3 regions of the Vogesella oryzagri genome follow, and region 2 is predicted to be linked to each of the others. Evidence: predicted binding sites of a transcription regulator. Region 2 holds the regulator's gene; each other region holds the start of a gene.
What was found. Region 2 encodes HrcA, which represses chaperone genes, less so after heat shock. Its sites were predicted from a motif close to ATTAGCACTCGNNNNNNNCGAGTGCTAAT; they were not measured.
Positions count from the first base shown of each region.

Region 1 (3,069 bases), on a different contig from region 2:
CTAGGTGGTCAGATGCGGCCTTGCTGGCTGAGTAGGGGCTGTTGGGTTCGTAGCGATTAGTTTCGGTAAACGGTGCGCCATCTGGAGCTAGTGAGCCGTAAACCTCATCAGTGGAGATATGTAGAAAGCGAAAGGATGTCTTCTCATCTTTTGCAAGCCCGCTCCAGTGGCCTCGAACGGCTTCCAGTAGGTTGAACGTGCCGACAACATTGGTCTGGATAAATTCATCCGGTCCGTAGATGGAGCGATCGACGTGTGATTCGGCTGCAAAGTTGATGATGGCGCGGGGACGATGCTTGGCCAAGAGTGACGACAGTAGTGCACGGTTGCCAATGTCGGCACGAATAAAATGATGGCGTCCATCTCCTTCTATCGCGTTCAAAGTCTGCAGGTTGCCCGCGTAGGTGAGCTTATCGATATTGATGACGGCTTCGTTGTTAATAGACAGCCAGTCAAAGATGAAGTTGGCGCCAATGAAGCCAGCACCGCCAGTTACTAGAATCATGAATGAAACCTCCGGGTAGCTATCGGTTTAATTTTGTAAATTTCAGTAAAGTAGAGTCGAAGTTAGTCGAACTGGAGCTCTGAGTATATTGCATATGTTGTTATAAACTTGCTCATGGGGCATAGTCTTGCTCGCTACTTAAACTGCCAATTTTCTGATCATAACAATGGATTCGCTCCCAAATGCTGCAAATTCTCCTGATTGCCATGTTGGTTTCTTTCTTGGCGAGCTTTTTCCTTATCAAATACTCGCATCTGCATTCTAATTTTACTGCCGATTCTGACATTATCGGAGTGCAGAAATTTCACGTTGTACCTGTGCCACGCATTGGGGGGGTTCCCATCATGCTGGGCTTACTGGTAGGTTGTGCGCTATCTGGTTATCTTAATACGTCGATATGGGTTTTGCTGTTGCTGTTGTCTGCCCTGCCAGCATTCGGCTTTGGGCTGCTGGAGGATGTCACCAAGAAAATTGGGCCTTTGGAGCGCCTGTTAGCTACTTTTGTATCAGCAATGCTCGGTTGCTTTTTGATTCAGGCTATGCTGATTAGATTGGGTGTTCCAGCCATTGATCACATGTTGGCACACTACTGGTGGTTATCTTTACTTGTAACTATAGTTGCAGTGAGTGGAGTGGCTCATGCGTTCAATATCATTGACGGCTACAATGGTTTATCGGGGATGGTGTCAGTATTTATTTTTGCTGCTATAGCATATGTTTGCATAAAAGTCCATGACATTGTGCTTATGAGTGTTTGTATGGCTATGATAGGGGCAATTCTTGGCTTCTTGTTCTGGAATTTCCCGAGGGGGTTGATCTTTGCTGGCGATGGCGGCGCCTACTTGATTGGCTTTATGATCGCAGAGATTTCTGTACTACTCGTCTCTCGAAATGCGGAAGTGTCGCCGTGGTTTCCGCTACTTTGTGTAATCTATCCGGTATTTGAAACGCTGTTCTCCATCTATCGGCGCAAGTTTCTGCAGGGGAGAGGGGTGGTGGGAGCTGATGCGCTGCATTTACATCAAATGATCTACCGACGCCTAGTGCGCTGGATGGTTGGCTCCCATGAGACTCGCCATCTTATTCAGCGTAATAGTTTGACTTCTCCCTACCTCTGGCTGCTTTGCTCCTTTTCGGTGCTGCCAGCCATGCTTTTCTGGAACAGGACATGGGTGCTGTTGGTTTTTGTGATGCTGTTTGTGCTTGGGTATCTCTACCTGTACCGGCTTATTGTGCGCTTTCGGACTCCGCATTGGCTCACCTTACGCAAGGGTTAGCGCTCTGGCCCAATTCACGATCACACAATTTCTGTTTGTTCCCCTCTTGAAAGCTACTTACCTCGTCCCTATGATTAGCACTCGCAAGCTGGGAGTGCTAGTGATGCTTCCCAGCCTGTCCACAAGCTAGATAATCGTTTACATAGCTACTGATTCAGGAGAGATCAATGGCAATCCGTCCTCTGCACGACCGTGTTGTTATCAAACGCCTTGAAGCCGAAGAGAAGACTGCTTCCGGCATCGTTCTGCCGGGTGCCGCTGCCGAGAAACCGGACATGGGCGAAGTTGTGGCCGTGGGCCACGGCAAGATTCTGGAAAACGGCGACCGCCGTGCGCTGGAACTGAAAGTTGGTGACAAGGTGATCTTCGGCAAGTACTCCGGCCAGACCGTGAAGGTTGACGGCGAAGAGCTGCTGGTTATGCGCGAAGAAGACGTGATGGGCATCGTCGAGTAATCCGACCCGTTCACACATCGTTGAAACAGATTCTGGAGAATTTCAAGTATGGCAGCTAAAGACGTACGCTTTGGTGATTCCGCCCGCGCCAAGATGGTGGTGGGTGTCAATATTCTGGCCGATGCCGTAAAAGTGACCCTGGGCCCGAAAGGCCGCAACGTGGTACTTGACCGCTCCTTCGGCGCGCCGACCATCACCAAGGACGGTGTGTCGGTGGCCAAGGAAATCGAACTGAAAGACAAGTTCGAAAACATGGGAGCCCAGATGGTGAAGGAAGTGGCTTCCAAGACTTCCGATGTGGCTGGTGACGGTACCACTACTGCTACCGTGCTGGCCCAGGCCATCGTGCATGAAGGCATGAAGTTCGTGACCGCCGGCATGAACCCGATGGACCTGAAGCGTGGTATCGATAAGGCCGTGATCGCTCTGGTGGCAGAGATTGCCAAGATCGCCAAGCCGTGCGCTACCACCAAGGAAATCGCACAGGTTGGTTCTATTTCTGCCAACTCCGATACCGATATCGGTGAAATCATCGCCAACGCGATGGAAAAAGTAGGCAAGGAAGGCGTGATCACCGTTGAAGATGGCAAGAGCCTGAACAACGAGCTGGACGTGGTGGAAGGGATGCAGTTCGACCGCGGCTACCTGTCCCCGTACTTCATCAACAACCAGGAAAAACAGATTGCCGCACTGGACAACCCGTTCATCCTGCTGTTCGACAAGAAGATCTCCAACATCCGCGACCTGCTGCCGGTCCTGGAACAAGTGGCCAAGTCCGGCCGTCCGCTGCTGATCATCGCCGAAGACGTTGAAGGCGAAGCGCTGGCTACTC
Region 1 covers NZ_JBEFLD010000010.1:115,917-118,985, forward strand. The annotation lists gene rfbB (dTDP-glucose 4,6-dehydratase) at 1-505, opposite strand, end outside; gene ABNW52_RS17425 (MraY family glycosyltransferase) at 688-1,782, shown strand; gene groES (co-chaperone GroES) at 1,950-2,237, shown strand; gene groL (chaperonin GroEL) at 2,286-3,069, shown strand, end outside.
Region 1: the regulator HrcA is predicted to act here: its motif matches at 1,856-1,884, upstream of groES (co-chaperone GroES).

Region 2 (3,069 bases):
GTCCTTGCCCTGGCCGATTTTCTGGCCGTTGTAGCTGTACCAGGCGCCGGATTTTTCGATGAAGCCGTGCTCCACGCCCAGCTCGACCACTTCGCCTTCGCGGCTGATGCCTTCGCCGTACAGGATGTCGAAGGTAGCCTGCTTGAACGGCGGGGATACCTTGTTCTTCACCACTTTGACGCGAGTCTCGTTGCCGATGATCTCTTCGCCTTTCTTGATGCCACCGATGCGGCGGATGTCCATGCGCACCGAGGAGTAGAACTTCAGCGCGTTACCGCCGGTGGTGGTTTCCGGGCTGCCGAACATCACGCCGATCTTCATGCGGATCTGGTTGATGAAGATTACCAGCGTGTTGGTGCGCTTGATATTGCCGGTGAGTTTGCGCAGTGCCTGGCTCATCAGACGGGCGTGCAGGCCGACGTGGTTATCGCCCATTTCGCCTTCGATTTCTGCCTTCGGAACCAGTGCAGCCACCGAGTCCACCACGATCACGTCCACGCCGCCGGAGCGCACCAGCATGTCGGCGATTTCCAGTGCCTGCTCGCCGGTATCCGGCTGCGAGATCAGCAGCTGTTCTACTGAGACGCCCAGTTTCTGTGCGTATTGCGGGTCCAGCGCGTTTTCCGCGTCGATGTAGGCGCAGGTGCCACCCAGCTTCTGCGCCTCGGCTACTACCTGCAGACACAGCGTGGTTTTACCGGAGGATTCCGGGCCGTAGATTTCCACTACACGGCCGCGGGGCAGGCCGCCGACGCCCAGCGCCAGATCCAGGCCGAGCGAACCGGTGCTGATCACCTGCAGGTTCTCGGTGATCTGGTTGTCGCTCATGCGCATGATCGAGCCTTTGCCAAACTGCTTCTCGATCTGTGCCAGGGCCGCGGCTAGGGCTTTGCTCTTGTCTTCGGCTGCCATGCTTGCTCCATTCAATTCTAACGGGGGTGTATCAGGAAAGTTTTTTGATTATGTACGTTTTCATTCGGCGTGCCAAATAAAAATGCAAATCAACGATGTATGCGCACCACATGCGTTAGTGGCGGGAGGTGAACCAATCGGCGGATTATCGCACAAAACAGCATGCGGCCAAGCCGGCGCCGACGGTGACTGGCTGCTCTGGCAGGGGCTTTTGGGAACGGGGCCAGCTGTGCAAGAATGCCGATTATGCTGAACGAACGCACGCAACATCTGCTGAAAGTGCTGGTCGAGCGTTATATCGCCGACGGCCAACCTGTGGCCTCCAAGACGCTGGCGGCGGTGTCCGGCTTGGAATTGTCGTCGGCCTCCATCCGCAACATGTTGGCCGAGCTGGAAGACCTGGGCCTGATCGCCTCGCCGCATACCTCGGCCGGGCGCATTCCCACGCCGCGTGGTTACCGGCTGTTTGTTGATCGCCTGCTCACCGTACAGCAGTTGGCCGCACCGATGCTGGCCGAGCTGAAGAGCGGCATCCAGCCGGACAGCCCGCAGCGCGTGGTGCAGGCGGCGTCGCAAATGCTGTCGGAGCTGACCCAGTTCGCCGGGGTGGTGATGACGCCGCAGCGCGCCGATGCCGCCTTCCGCCAGGTGGAGTTCCTGCGCCTGTCGGAGCGGCGCATCCTGCTGATCCTGGTGACGCTGGACGGCGATGTGCAGAACCACCTGTTCCATACCCGCCGCGACTACAATCCGGGCGAGCTGGTGGAAGCGGCCAACTTCCTCAATCAACACTACGCCGGCCAGCAGCTGGACAGCGTGGCCAACCGGGTGGAAACCGAGCTGCGCCAGCTGCAGGGTAATATTTCCGAGCTGATGGCGGCGGCGATCCAGTTTGGCCGTCAGGCGTTGCCGGGCGGCGATGATATCGTGATCCGCGGCGAAGGCCGCTTGCTGGCGGTCAGCGACTTTTCCAGCGACCTGTCCCGCCTGCGCGAGCTGTTCGATACCTTTCAGCGCAAGACCGAGCTGCTGCAGCTGCTGGAGCAAAGCCGGCGTGCGCCCGGGGTGAACCTGTTCATCGGCGAGGAATCCGGCGTGATGCCGCTGGACGACTGCAGCGTGGTGATCGCCCCGTACCGCCTCAATGGCCAGGTAGTGGGCACACTGGGCGTGGTCGGTCCTACCCGCATGGACTACGAGCGGGTGATTCCCATCGTCGACATCACCGCACGGCTGGTGTCCAGTGCGCTCAATTTCAATGATCAGCCGTAAGCCGCCACGGCTTGCGGCCAACCTGCAGGAGCTTTCCATGCGTGCCTTGCGCCGACTGGCCCTCGTGGCCACCCTGGCCGTTATTTCTTCTGCCCAGGCCGATGTGGCGCTGCTGATGCGACCGGATGTACAGCGCTTTATCGACGAACAGGTGGCCGGCGGCGAGTTGTCGCGCGCCGAGCTGGAAGCGGTGTTCGCCAATGTCGAAGCCAAGCCGAACATCATCGCGGTGATGGACAAGCCGTCCACCGCGCGGCCGTGGTACCAGTTCCGCCCCAATTTCTACAGCGACAAGCTGATGCAGGACGGCGTGGCGTTCTGGCAGCAGAACGAGGCGGCGCTGCTGCGTGCGCAGCAGCAGTACCGGGTGGAGCCGGAGATCATCGTCGCCATTCTGGGCATCGAGACCCGCTACGGCCGCGTGACCGGCAACTACCGGCTGGCCGATGCGCTGAGCACGTTGGCCTTCGATTACCCGCGGCGTGCGGACTTTTTCCGTGCCGAGCTGGCCGAGTTCTTCCGCCTGGCGCGCAGTGAAAACGTCAACGCGCTGTCGCTGAAGGGCAGTTACGCCGGGGCGATGGGCATGCCACAGTTCATGCCGTCCAGCTTCCGCAAATGGGCGGTGGATTTCGATGGCGACGGCCATCGCGATATCTGGAACAACTCGGCCGATGCCATCGGCAGCGTCGCCAATTACTTCCAGCTGCACGGCTGGCTGGGCGGCGACGATGTGGTGATCCCGGCCGAGGTGACGCCGGGGGCGGCCATTGACGAGCTGGTGGCCGACAAGTTCAACCTGCACTACACCGTGGCCGAGCTGAAAGCGCGGGGTGTGACGCCGAGCGCCACGCTGCGCGACGACGCCCTGGCCGTGCTGGTGCC
Region 2 covers NZ_JBEFLD010000003.1:125,162-128,230, forward strand. The annotation lists gene recA (recombinase RecA) at 1-912, opposite strand, end outside; gene hrcA (heat-inducible transcriptional repressor HrcA) at 1,159-2,184, shown strand; gene mltB (lytic murein transglycosylase B) at 2,222-3,069, shown strand, end outside.

Region 3 (3,069 bases), on a different contig from region 2:
TCCAGTTGCTGGCCGAAATGGGGTTGATCGGCACCTCGGTGGCGCTGCTCGGCTTTGTGTGGGCGGTCTGGCCGTATCTGTCGCGCCGGGTCGAGGCATCGCAGCTGGTGCCGGTGGCGGTGATGAGCGTCACCCTGATTCACAGCATGCTGGAGTACCCGCTGTGGTACCTGTACTTCCCGGCGGTGCTGGTGATGATGGCGACACTGGCGCCGGCATCCGGCAGGGCGGCGCCGGTGGCGCTGTCGCTGCTGGCGCGCATCCTGGCGCTGGTCATGCTGGCGTTTGCGCTGTATGGCAGCTGGCGCTACGTGGAAATGCAGGGGCTGTACTATCCGAGCAGCCAGAAAAAGCAACAGCGGCTGGAGCAAATCATCCGCACGGAGCCGATGTTTGCCGCCCATGCCCTTGGCCTGCTGGATGATGTCATCCAGCCCACGGCGGAGGCGACGCCAAGCCAGCGCAAGTGGCTGGACTTGATGGCGGCCTACCGCCCCTACCCGGACGTCTTGTTGCGCAAGGCGAAGATGGAGGCTCTGGCGGGGGAGCAAGTCAGGGCGGCCAGCACGCTGCGTACGGCGCTGGCATCGTTTCCCACCTATGCCCCGGATTTTCTGGATGATCTGGATGAGGATGAGCCGGCGTGGCGTGAGCTGCGGCAGATTGCGCAGCAGGCGGCAGCCGCCTTGCCGCCGCAATACCGCTGATGCTTGCTTTGGCTGTCTCAGCGCCAATAAAAAAGCCACCGCAAGGTGGCTTTTTCTATTTGATGGCAGGCTTAAGCGTTGATGACCTGGCCGCTGCTCAGCGCGGTCTTCATCTTGCCAAGTGCCTTGGCCTCAATCTGGCGGATGCGCTCGGCGGACACGCCGAACTCTGCGGCCAACTCGTGCAGGGTGGCACCGCTGTCGTCCGCCAGCCAGCGCGCCTCGATGATGCGGCGACTGCGCGGGTCCAGCGTGCTGAGTGCCTGCTCCAGGCCTTCGCTTTGCAACAGATCCAGCGAGCGGCGCTCCAGGGCGCGGGTCGGTTCGTCGTGCGAATCGGCTAGCCAGTCGATGGGGGCAAAGCCCTCGTCATCGCCATCATCCGCCAGCAGGGCGATGTCCTGGCCGCTCATGCGCGTTTCCATTTCGCGCACTTCTTCCGGCTTGACGCCTAGCTCTTGTGCGATGGCGCGTGCTTCATTTTCCGACAGTGCCGACAGGCTCTGGCGCATGCTGCGCAGGTTGAAGAACAGCTTGCGTTGCGGCTTGGTGGTGGCAATGCGCACCAGGCGCCAGTTGCGCAGGATGAACTCGTGAATCTCGGCCTTGATCCAGTGCACGGCAAAGGAGAACAGGCGCACGCCGCGATTGGGCTCGAAGCGCTTCACCGCCTTCATCAGGCCGATATTGCCTTCCTGGATCAGATCGGCCTGCTGCAGGCCGTAGCCGGAATAGCCGCGGGCGATGGACACCACCACGCGCAGATGCGATAGCACCAGCCGCTTGGCCGCCTCCAGATCACCTTGCTGGTGCTGGCGGGTGGCAAGCTCGAACTCTTCTTCCGGCGTCAGCATCGGGATGCTGTTGACGGTCTGGATGTACTGCTCCAGGCTGCCGTTGGAGGAGAGTACAGGCAAGGCGATTGCAGTCATAAATGGCTTGTCCTCAAGAAAACCTGAACTGATGTTAGCACTCAGCTTATGAGAGTGCCAGATCGGGCCCGGTTCCCGTTTGATGGTATTTTTTTATCCGGCTGATAGTGTCAGTGGGCGCGGACCTTGCGCAGGTGATGGTCCGCCGCCAGCCGCGCACCAAACAGGCACAGCAAAATGCTGCCGCCAGCCAGTGCGGCCAACTCGATGGCGCTGAGGCTGGACAGGCTGATGTTTTCACCGTACAAGCGGGAAAATTCGTTCAGTGCCGGTGCCGCCTGGTTCACGAACAGGCTGGATAGCCCCCAGCACAGCAGCGCGCTGAGGAGTCCCAGCCAGAACGCGTGGTAGAGGAAGGGACGGCGGATGAAGCTGTCGGTGGCGCCGATCAGCTTGGCCACTTCGATTTCTTCCTGTCGCGCCAGAATCTGCATGCGAATGGTGTTGTGGGTGATCAGCACCAAGGCAATGCCGAAGCTGGCACCAAGGAACCAGGCCAGTTTCACCGCGATGTCCAGCAGGCCGTGCAGGCGGCGGGCCCAGGCGGCATCGAACTGGGATTGCTCCACCATCGGCAGGCCGGATAATTCCTTCTGCAGCATGTCCAGCTGTTCCGGCGTGGCGTCCGGCTTGGGGGTGACGATGAAGGCATCTGGCAACGGGTTGCCTTCCAGTCCCTCGCTGATGCCGCTCAGGCCGCTGCGCTGCTCCAGGTCGCGCAGCGCCTGATCGCGGGCGATGAAGCGGAAGCTGGCGACACGTGGATGCGATGACAGGCTGGACTGCACTGCCGCCATGTCGGCCGGCTCGGCTGACAGCTCCATGAAGAGGGTGATCTGTGGCGAGGCGGTGAGTTTACCCACCCAGTGTTGCAGGCTGCCGGCGGTAAGGAACAGCGTTACCGGCAGCGACATGGCAACGGCCAGCATCAGCAGATTCAGCAGGCTGCCCACCGGCTGGCGCAGCATCTTGCGCAGTGCTTGTCTGGCATCTTGCCAGTGCAGGTAGAAGAAGTGCTTCATGAGGCGAATTGTCCTTCCCGCAGGCGGATGATGCGGCGGCCATAGTCTTCCATCAACGTTTCGTCATGCGCGGCAATCAGCACGGTGACGCCCACCTGGTGGAAGGACTTGAACAGTTCCATGATGTCGAGGGCGTAGGCGCGATCCAGGTTGGCCGATGGTTCGTCGGCCAGCAGGATGCTGGGTCTGTGCACTACGGCGCGGGCGATGCACAGGCGTTGCTGCTCGCCGCCGGACAGCCGTACCGGCATGACCTTTTCCTTGCCGGCGAGGCCAACCTTGTCCAGTGCTGCCCGCACGCGGCGCGCGGCATCGCGGCGGTCGAAGCCGATGATGTTCAGCGGCAGCATCACGTTGTCGAACACATTGCGATCAAACAGGATCTTGTGGTCCTGGAACACGATACCG
Region 3 covers NZ_JBEFLD010000005.1:74,312-77,380, reverse strand. The annotation lists gene ABNW52_RS10515 (PglL family O-oligosaccharyltransferase) at 1-707, shown strand, start outside; gene rpoH (RNA polymerase sigma factor RpoH) at 779-1,639, opposite strand; gene ftsX (permease-like cell division protein FtsX) at 1,750-2,661, opposite strand; gene ftsE (cell division ATP-binding protein FtsE) at 2,658-3,069, opposite strand, start outside.
Region 3: the regulator HrcA is predicted to act here: its motif matches at 1,673-1,701, upstream of rpoH (RNA polymerase sigma factor RpoH).